2 regions of the Bacillus sp. JJ1122 genome follow, and region 2 is predicted to be linked to the other one. Evidence: riboswitches for the same ligand, from Rfam matches in the RefSeq annotation. Region 2 holds a riboswitch; the other holds the start of a gene.
What was found. A riboswitch is a leader RNA that binds a small molecule or an ion and turns the genes downstream of it on or off. The one in region 2 is predicted to bind cyclic di-AMP.

Region 1 (4,658 bases), on a different contig from region 2:
TTATTCTTTGCACTTTTAAAAATTTCTAACATCAAGCCTTTAGAATGGATTTCCGACACGTATGTTTATCTAATCAGGGGAACCCCACTGATTGTACAAATCTTTATTTTATACTTCGGAATTAGCGGAATCTTTCTGATTCCTGATTTCTGGGCGGCGGCATTGGCGCTAGCGTTCCATAACGGTGCGTATATCGCGGAAATCTTCCGCGGAACCATCCAATCGGTTGATAAAGGCCAAATGGAAGCTGGCCGGTCATTGGGTATGTCAAAGGCTTTAACCATGAGAAGAATCATTTTGCCGCAAGCGTTCCGCCGTTCTCTTCCGCCGCTTGGCAACCAATTTATCATCGGCCTTAAGGATTCCTCGCTCGCGGCGTTCATCTCGATGAACGAGCTGTTCAACGTAGCAACGACGCTTGGTTCAAACAACTTTGACGAAATGACGTACCTGTTAATCGTAGCTTTCTATTATCTAGTTCTAGTTGCGATCCTGACATTGGTCGTAAGGGCAATCGAAAAGAAATTAGCTGTTAGTGACAGGTAAGGAGGAAATGAAGTGTATACAAAAGAAATGATTCATGTTGAAAACTTAAATAAATCCTTTGGCGACCTTCATGTCCTGAAGGATATCAATATAACGGTTAAGGAAAGCGATGTCGTATGTCTTGTCGGAGCCAGTGGTTCAGGTAAAAGTACCTTGCTTCGATGCATTAATTTCCTTGAAAAAAAGGACAATGGCAGAATCATTATCGAAGGAGAAGAGGTTTCAAGGGATACTCATGATATAAATGAAGTACGCCAAAAGGTAGGAATGGTGTTCCAGCATTTTAATCTTTTTCCACATATGACCGTTCTGGAAAATATCATTGAGGCACCTGTTCATGTGAAAAAAATTCCAAAAAATGAAGCCATCAGGGAAGCGAAGGAACTTCTTGTGAAGGTTGGTCTTGAGGATAAAGCAGATGTTTATCCTAGCAAATTGTCAGGCGGCCAGAAACAAAGGGTAGCCATTGCCCGTGCACTGGCAATGAATCCGGATATCATGCTTTTTGATGAACCAACTTCAGCTCTTGACCCCGAACTGGTAGGCGAAGTACTCGCTACCATGAAAGAATTAGCAGAGGACGGAATGACCATGGTAGTCGTTACCCACGAAATGGGTTTTGCCCGTGAGGTTGCAGACTGGATCATTTACATGGATGAAGGAATCATTGTCGAGAAAGCTAAACCAGAAGAGTTCTTCACCAATCCACAAGAAGACCGTACAAAGGAATTTATCCAGACAACAGCTCTTAAATAAATTTTTGCAAAGCAGTCCTGAGTGAAATCAGGACTGCTTTGTGTATTATTTGGTATGGTTAAATGCCCAAGAGAACCAATCAAAAAAATCATCACGCATGGATGAAAAGTTTTAGAGAACAATTTCCTCATAGGATAAAATACAATCAAAGAGTCTGATGAAAACTTGAAAAAGGGATAAATACTCAAGAAAAACAGCGATTCAGTGAGATAAGCAAGGATATGCTGGAAGTTTTCGTTCTATTTGAGTCAAAAGAGGGATTTTTAGCGTATTTTTCATACTTTACAACTTGAATCGCACAGGAGTATGATTACAACAGTTTCAGATTTTATACTGAATCCAAAATTAAATTAAGTTTCAAATTTCTAAATCGCTGAATCCAATTGGAGCGGGGGAACCAACTTCCGTGGATGATAATCCACTAGGGGTGAAGCCTTTGAATAAAAGGCAGGGCTATTCTGAGCCCTAATCCGACAGCTAACTCCGCAAGCGTTGCAGAAGAGGAAGATGGAGCTTGTGAGACGAGTCTGTTCAAAAGTCCACAAGGCTATTATCTTTTAGCCTCTGGGGGCTTTTTTGTTTTGGCGTAATTAACGATGTCGTTTATGATCCGTTAAAATCATTAAGTCCCTGCCAAAGAAATATTACTAACAAAATTCCTCATACTAAGGGGAGAAGGAGAAAACAACATGCGCAGGAAAATGCTTTTTAAGCTTGAGCCTCCGAAGATACTTGTCCTAGGTTTTGGGACGATTATCCTATTGGGCTCGCTGCTGCTTTCACTGCCTGCCGCTACGACTGACGGCAAAGGGCTTTCCTGGCTGGATGCTTTGTTCACAGCCACATCAGCAACCTGCGTAACGGGGCTCGTAGTTGTGGATACAGGTGATACCTTCACACAGTTCGGTGAAATGGTCATCCTTTCGATGATTCAGATCGGCGGGCTAGGGTTTATGAGTTTTGCGACACTGCTGGCATTCATCCTTGGGAAAAGAATCTCGTTAAAAGAGAGGCTGATCATTCAAGAATCATTGAACAATGCCACGGTGGAGGGTGTGGTCCGGCTTGTGAAGCGGATTCTCATTTTTACAGCTGTTATCGAAATTGCAGGAGGAATCCTGTTATCTCTCAGATTTGCACAGGACATGGCCGCTGGTAAGGCGATCTATTTTGGGTTTTTCCATGCGATTTCGAACTTCAATAATGCTGGTTTTGACATAATGGGAGAGTTTCGCGGTTTTACCTCATACGCTGATGATCCTGTTATTAACATCACCCTAATTTCACTGATCAGTTTAGGCGGTATAGGATTCATTGTAATGAATGAGCTTTTTGAATACAAAAGCACAAAAAGGATATCACTTCATTCGAAAATGGTACTGTCCGTTTCCGGGATTCTTGTACTTGGCGGAGCGCTCCTGATCTTTATCCTTGAATATAACAATCCAGCCACTTTGAAACCACTATCGATGGCCGGAAAAATATTAGGTTCCTTTTATCAATCTGTGACGCCTAGGACTGCCGGCTCCAATACTTTGAATATTGGTGACTTAACACAAACGACATTGTTCATGATTATCTTCCTGATGTTTATCGGGGCATCCCCAGGGTCAACTGGCGGCGGTATCAAGACCACTACATTTGCCATTCTGATGGGCGCCGTAAAAGCGCAAATCCGCGGCAGGGAGGATGTCACGTTCTTCGGCAGAAGAATGGACTACAGCATCATTTATAAATCAATTACAGTAACACTCATCGCACTATTCTTAATTATTTTCGTAACAATGGTGTTGACCATTACAGAACCGGGAAAAGATTTTCTGATGTTATTTTTCGAGACAGTATCCGCCTTTGCAACAGTTGGTCTTTCAATGGGATTGACTCCCGAACTGTCACCATTGGGAAAAATATTGATTACATTTACGATGTTCGCGGGCCGGATTGGACCGATGACACTTGCTTTTGCAGTAGCGAAAAAAAGAAAAGAAGATCATTACCGTTATCCTGCTGGAAAAGTGATGATTGGGTAGGAGGATATTTTTATGGCAAAGCAATATGCAGTAATTGGGATGGGACGCTTTGGTTCAAGTGTAGCGACCTCCCTGTACAATGAAGGAAACGAAGTACTGGCCATTGATAAAAAAGAGCAATATATTGAGGAATATAAAGAGAATGTCACCCATGCGGTAATCGGCGATTCAACAGATGAACAAACTCTCAAGGCAGTAGGAATCAGAAACTTTGATACAGTCATCGTGGCGATAGGTGATGATATCCAGGCGAGTATTCTGACAGTCCTTATCCTAAAAGAAATGGGAGTAGCCAATGTCGTTGCAAAAGCCCTTAACAAGCACCATGCACAGGTGTTGTTCAAGGTTGGTGCGGATAAAGTCATTTTCCCTGAAAGAGATATGGGGGAAAGGGTAGCCCATCAGCTGATGGCATCCCCAAATGTGCTCAATTTCATCGAGCTTTCAGATGATTACAGTATTGAAGAAATCAAGCTCCCGATGAGCATGGCAGGAAAGAACCTCATTGAAATCAACCTGCGTGCAAAATACAATATTACGGTTATCGGAGTTAAAACCGGTCCTAAGGTAGACATTTCACCGGATCCCGAGAAAACGTTAAGAGCGGAGGACATCCTGATTGTCCTTGGGGAAAATGGCGATCTAAACAAGTTTTCAAAAGTAAAATAAGACATGTGGCAGGGTGCTTTGAGCAGCCTGCTTTTTTACGCAGAAATTCCGAACTCCTTCCTGGTGATAATTTTCCATGCATGTATGGCTATTAATCTATATAATTATTTAATAAGGGTAACGAAATAATTTACAGCCATGGCTGATTACGAATAGAAAAGGTGAGAGTGATTGAAACAGGCGGATATTTTTTTAGCGTTTTTTCGGGTAGGAATTCTTGGCTACGGAGGTGGACCATCCTCGATCCCACTTGTACATAAGGAAGTTGTTGATAAATATAAATGGATGGACTCTGATGAATTCAGCGACATTCTTGCATTAGGAAATGCTTTGCCAGGTCCAATTGCGACGAAGATGGCCGGGTACATTGGCTATCGAGTAGGCGGGGTTTTAGGGATGCTTAATGCACTGGCAGCGACAATTGTGCCAACAATCATTCTGATGATTCTTCTTCTGACGGTCCTTAATGCTTATAAGGATGAACCATGGGTAAGCGGGATGTCACAGGCGGTCGTTCCTGTTGTAGCTGTAATGCTGGCTGTTTTAACATGGGATTTTGTGAAAAAATCCGGAACCTCCAAGCTTGGATGGAAATGGACTTTGCTCGCGCTGGGCGGAAGCATGCTGCTTCTTCAATTCCTGCACCTGCACCCTGCC
Region 2 (4,658 bases):
TGGATTCAACCTTCCCAAGCAAACATACACTGCTAGCCTTTGCTGTCTCTACAACCATTTTCTTGTATCATCGAACACTAGGAATCTTCATGTTCAGCATGTCTGCGATAACAGGTTTCTCAAGGATATGGGTTGGACATCATTATCCGTCCGATATAATTGGCAGCGCGTTTTTAGGCTCGTTTTCCAGCATCGTTACACACATATTTTCTGGTAAAAGATCTGGCCAGGAAAATTAACCTTTTTTTGCTTTATATTGCATCAACCAGCTGTCCCGAAGTTCTCCTTCATGCCATTCATGTTTAGGCAAGAGTTTGTACTTTGTGAATCCCACTTTTGCATAACAGGCTATTGCCCTTTCATTCCAGGTTTGCGGATCGACAACAACAAGGTCCGCTCCTTTTTGACCCAGCAAATAGTCAAGCATTGAGCGCATTAAGATCTGTCCGATACCTTTGTTCCAATATTCCGTTTCCCCGATAAACTGATCTATTCCGTATATGATATCAGATATGTATAAACCAAAATTATAGCAGTCCGACTTTGCCAATTCATAAAATTGAATGTAGCCTATTTCTTGGTCCTCAAATAGAACAATGCATCGCGTTTCACCAGAATCGGATGTAAAAAACACATCCCTAACCTTTTCCAAATCAAAAGAACAATCTCGTCCTTCGTAAAACTCAAGTACTGCCGGATTCGAAAGCCACTTAGCCAATAAAGCAGCATCCTTATTTTCTAATTCTCGCACTTTTAACTTTCCGCATTGGAACAGCATTAAAATTCTCCTTTTTATTAAGCAAATATCATTTTCACGACAACTTTTGTCTTCAAAGAGGATAATAAAACCCCTGCAATATTGCTTGTGACTTCTTCCTGCCATGAACTATAAATAGTCACACAGAATAATTAATTCTTTTTCTCCAGTTAGTGGCGCTTATTTCCAATTTGTACTCATTTTTTCAGCAGTGCACCTCGTTTTTTCTCCAGTTGACAGGCTGGCCATCAAAGTTCTATCCAGAACCGTTTAACAATATTGCCGTCTTCCTCTGTAAAACTAACATCCTGCTGACCGCCATTTTTTAATATTGTCCGCTCTGATGCAATATTGGTCGCATCGCAGACAACTAGTACTTTATCAATCCCTAGTTTCCTTGTCTTTTCTAATGCTAAAGATAATATTGCAGTTGCAAAGCCTTTGCGGCGTTCAGTCGGTCGGATTCCATAGCCAATATGTCCGCCGCTATTAAATAGTCTTTCTGTAAGTGCATGCCTAATGTTCACTGCACCTAAGACCCGGTTATCTCCATTCACCAGCCAATAAGTAGAATCAGGAACCCAGCCCTCTGGAAGATTTACACCTTTCTCACTTTTCCGCAAAAACTCGATCATGCCATGAAAATCAGTTGGATCCTTTTCAATCACCCAAGGAATCATCACTTCCCCGCTTTCCTTCCATTCAAGGTAAAAATCTAAATATTCCTTTTCCATTTCAACTGTTGGTTTGATTAAATATACTTGATCATTCATTTTTACATATCTCCTTGTTGAAAAGTTTTTATTTATTTTACGGACTTTATTGATTGCCTGGGAAAAAGATGGCTGCTGAAAAAGGTATAGTATTTTTTCAATGAATTCCACTCGTGATATACGCCTCTACATCTATCGCTTCTGCTTCTCTCATCCAGTCGACTTTACCTATACATCGGCAACAATCGCTATTTTCCAAATGCTTCCTGCCTCAAAGTCCACATATAGAATATCAAACTTATCCACTGATTTCTTATTCTTCAATAGGAAACTATACTCTGGAAATCAATTAACATTTACATATTTATAATATTGATATAATATAAACCAATATATTTTACCGCTTAATCTTTTTAAAAGAACGGGGGAACCAATCGGCGGTTTCCGCCTGGGGTGAATTCTTTACGAAGGGGATTTGTGTTTCCAATTCCTAACCCGGCAGCTAACCTCGTAAGCGACTAAGGGAACAGAGGAGAATACTCTGTAAAAGGCACCCATAGTGTCTTTTTTTGCGGAGGAATAAATCTTGTTTCCCTTGCCAATTGCTTTTTCAGCATAGAATTTTACAGAAGGTGAGGAAATGCAGATGAAAAAAATCAGTTTAGCTGGTCAAATTTTTATCGGACTGGTTCTTGGTATAATCGCGGGGGCAGTATTCTTTGGAAATCCTGCGGTTGCTACATACCTGCAGCCGATTGGAGATATTTTTCTCCGGTTGATTAAGATGATTGTCGTGCCGATCGTTGTTGCCAGTATCATTGTGGCTGTAGCTGGTGTCGGCGACATTAAGCAGTTAGGAAAGATTGGCGGTAAGACGCTCCTTTATTTCGAAATCATCACGACCATTGCGATCATCGTAGGGCTCATTGCTGCAAATGTATTCCATCCAGGTGCTGGAGTAAATATGAGCCAACTCGATAAAACCGATATTGCTAGTTATGTAAATACTGCAGAAACGCAGGAAACAAAATCGATGATTACTACATTGGTTGAGATCGTGCCAACCAATCCAATCGCAGCGATTGCAGACGGCGACATGCTTGCAATCATTTTCTTTTCCCTCGTATTTGGACTAGGGATCTCCGCAATTGGTGATAAAGGAAAGCCTGTTATCGCATTTTTCCAGGGAACGGCTGATGCCATGTTCTATGCAACAAACCAAATCATGAAGTTCGCACCTTTTGGTGTATTTGCCCTAATTGGTGTAACTGTTTCTAAATTCGGATTAGAATCCTTGATTCCTCTCGGTAAACTGGTCCTGACAGTATATGGAACAATGATTTTCTTTGTGATCGGTGTGCTGGGCCTTGTAGCTAAAATCGCAGGCTACAACATCTTCAAATTAATCTTAACTCTAAAAGATGAATTAATTTTAGCATTCTCAACGGCAAGCTCCGAAACGGTATTGCCTAGAATTATGGATAAAATGGAGAAAGAAGGAGCTCCTAAGCATATTACTTCTTTCGTTATTCCAACTGGCTATTCCTTTAATCTGGATGGCTCCACACTTTACCAGGCATTGGCTGCGATTTTTATTGCCCAAATGTACGGTATCGATATGAGTATAGGTGAGCAAGTATCCTTAATGCTTGTATTAATGGTGACCTCAAAAGGAATCGCCGGAGTTCCTGGTGTTTCCTTCGTCGTTCTCTTAGCAACACTCGGTACAGTAGGACTACCTGTCGAAGGCTTGGCATTCATAGCAGGTATTGACAGAATCCTTGATATGGGAAGAACTGCTGTGAATGTCGTTGGAAATTCTCTTGCTGCAATTGTCATTGCCAAATGGGAAGGCGTCTTCCAACCAGGAAAATCTCCATCTGTTATCAATAAAGCTTCATAATAGAGACAGAAAGCCAGCTTGGTATAAACCACATGCTGGCTTTCTTTATTTTCTGCATTTTATTCCGCTGCTTCTATCGATTCACCTAATTTATACGCAGCGAGCTGCTCTCCCCAAGGCGCCATTTCAGTTTCAACAAATCCAGCCTTTTTATATGCATACCGTGCCCCATCATTCTCTGGATGGTAGCCAATCATGATAAAAGGAATACAAGCAGAGTTGTTGCTCTTAATCTCATCCACAATTAATTTTACTGCTGTTGCTCCAAAACCATTCCCCTGATATGCCTGATCAAGCATTAAACGGTAAATCCAAAAATTATTGTCCTCCGGGTCGATGCCATACATTGCAAATCCAATCATCTTTTCATCAGAATAAATTCCCGATGCCTTAAAATTTTCAAGAAACTGGACCTCTGCAATCGAATATAAATTTGAAGCGATAAAATGCTTTTGCTCCTCTTTAACAGTTAAATTGCTGGCTTCTTCCCAGTTTCCTTTTGTAATAGGTTTTAGTGTAACTTTCATTTAAAATCTCCCATTCTATTCTTTTTTTTATGAAACCTACACCAACAGCTCAGGATCATTCCATGATCTTTAACTATTATTACTTAATCGTTGGTCAGACTAAGATAACATTTACACTCAATAACATGAAATTTACCAGTCATTCATTCCCCAACTACTTTGCCTGCCCTTAAATTAATTCCAAACTCCAGATAAGCTTTCATGCATGTAACCATGTCAACCCATCCCTCGATTTGCTGTCCATAACGCTGAATCCCTTCCTCGTTACTTTCCCAGCCTGTCTCATATATTTTGACTACTGTTTTCTTCCCAGCTTGCTCTAAAGTGATTTTAACCCTGGTTTTAATTCCACTTGCATCCCAATGAAATTCGATGGTTTTACTTGCCTTGTCTGCCTGTAAAACCCTAATGGACAATTCAGCGCCCACATCCTCCCATCTCCAGATTACATCCTTGCCTGCCTCTAGCTTGCCGCTGCTACTTGAAATAAAATAATGGCGCATCTGTGCTGGGTTAGATAGGGCTTCAAAGACCTCATCACAGTCCCTGGAAATAACCTTCTCGACGTTGACAGTTAGTATCATTTTAATTCCACCCAAATTTACGATATAATTTATTCATAATCATTTCGCTTAAAGGCAGCTGAATTCCTTCCAAACTACTAATTTAAAGCGGAATCCTGCAAATATTTGAATTTGCAAACAGGCTTTGTTAAAGTAGCAAGCAGGAAGGTTTTACCTATATCGATGGTGTAAACT

Region 1: another riboswitch for cyclic di-AMP. It lies ahead of V7201_RS18575 (TrkH family potassium uptake protein); the one in region 2 lies ahead of V7201_RS14435 (cation:dicarboxylate symporter family transporter).

What each region holds. Positions count from the first base shown of each region.
Region 1 is NZ_JBALQL010000034.1:2,183-6,840, forward strand. Features, by position in the region: gene V7201_RS18565 (amino acid ABC transporter permease) at 1-546, shown strand, start outside; gene V7201_RS18570 (amino acid ABC transporter ATP-binding protein) at 574-1,302, shown strand; cyclic di-AMP (ydaO/yuaA leader) riboswitch at 1,664-1,810, shown strand; gene V7201_RS18575 (TrkH family potassium uptake protein) at 1,992-3,332, shown strand; gene V7201_RS18580 (potassium channel family protein) at 3,345-4,001, shown strand; gene V7201_RS18585 (chromate transporter) at 4,173-4,658, shown strand, end outside.
Region 2 is NZ_JBALQL010000024.1:39,718-44,375, forward strand. Features, by position in the region: gene V7201_RS14420 (phosphatase PAP2 family protein) at 1-239, shown strand, start outside; gene V7201_RS14425 (GNAT family N-acetyltransferase) at 236-778, opposite strand; gene V7201_RS14430 (GNAT family N-acetyltransferase) at 1,006-1,530, opposite strand; cyclic di-AMP (ydaO/yuaA leader) riboswitch at 1,862-2,002, shown strand; gene V7201_RS14435 (cation:dicarboxylate symporter family transporter) at 2,117-3,373, shown strand; gene V7201_RS14440 (GNAT family N-acetyltransferase) at 3,433-3,900, opposite strand; gene V7201_RS14445 (SRPBCC domain-containing protein) at 4,044-4,484, opposite strand.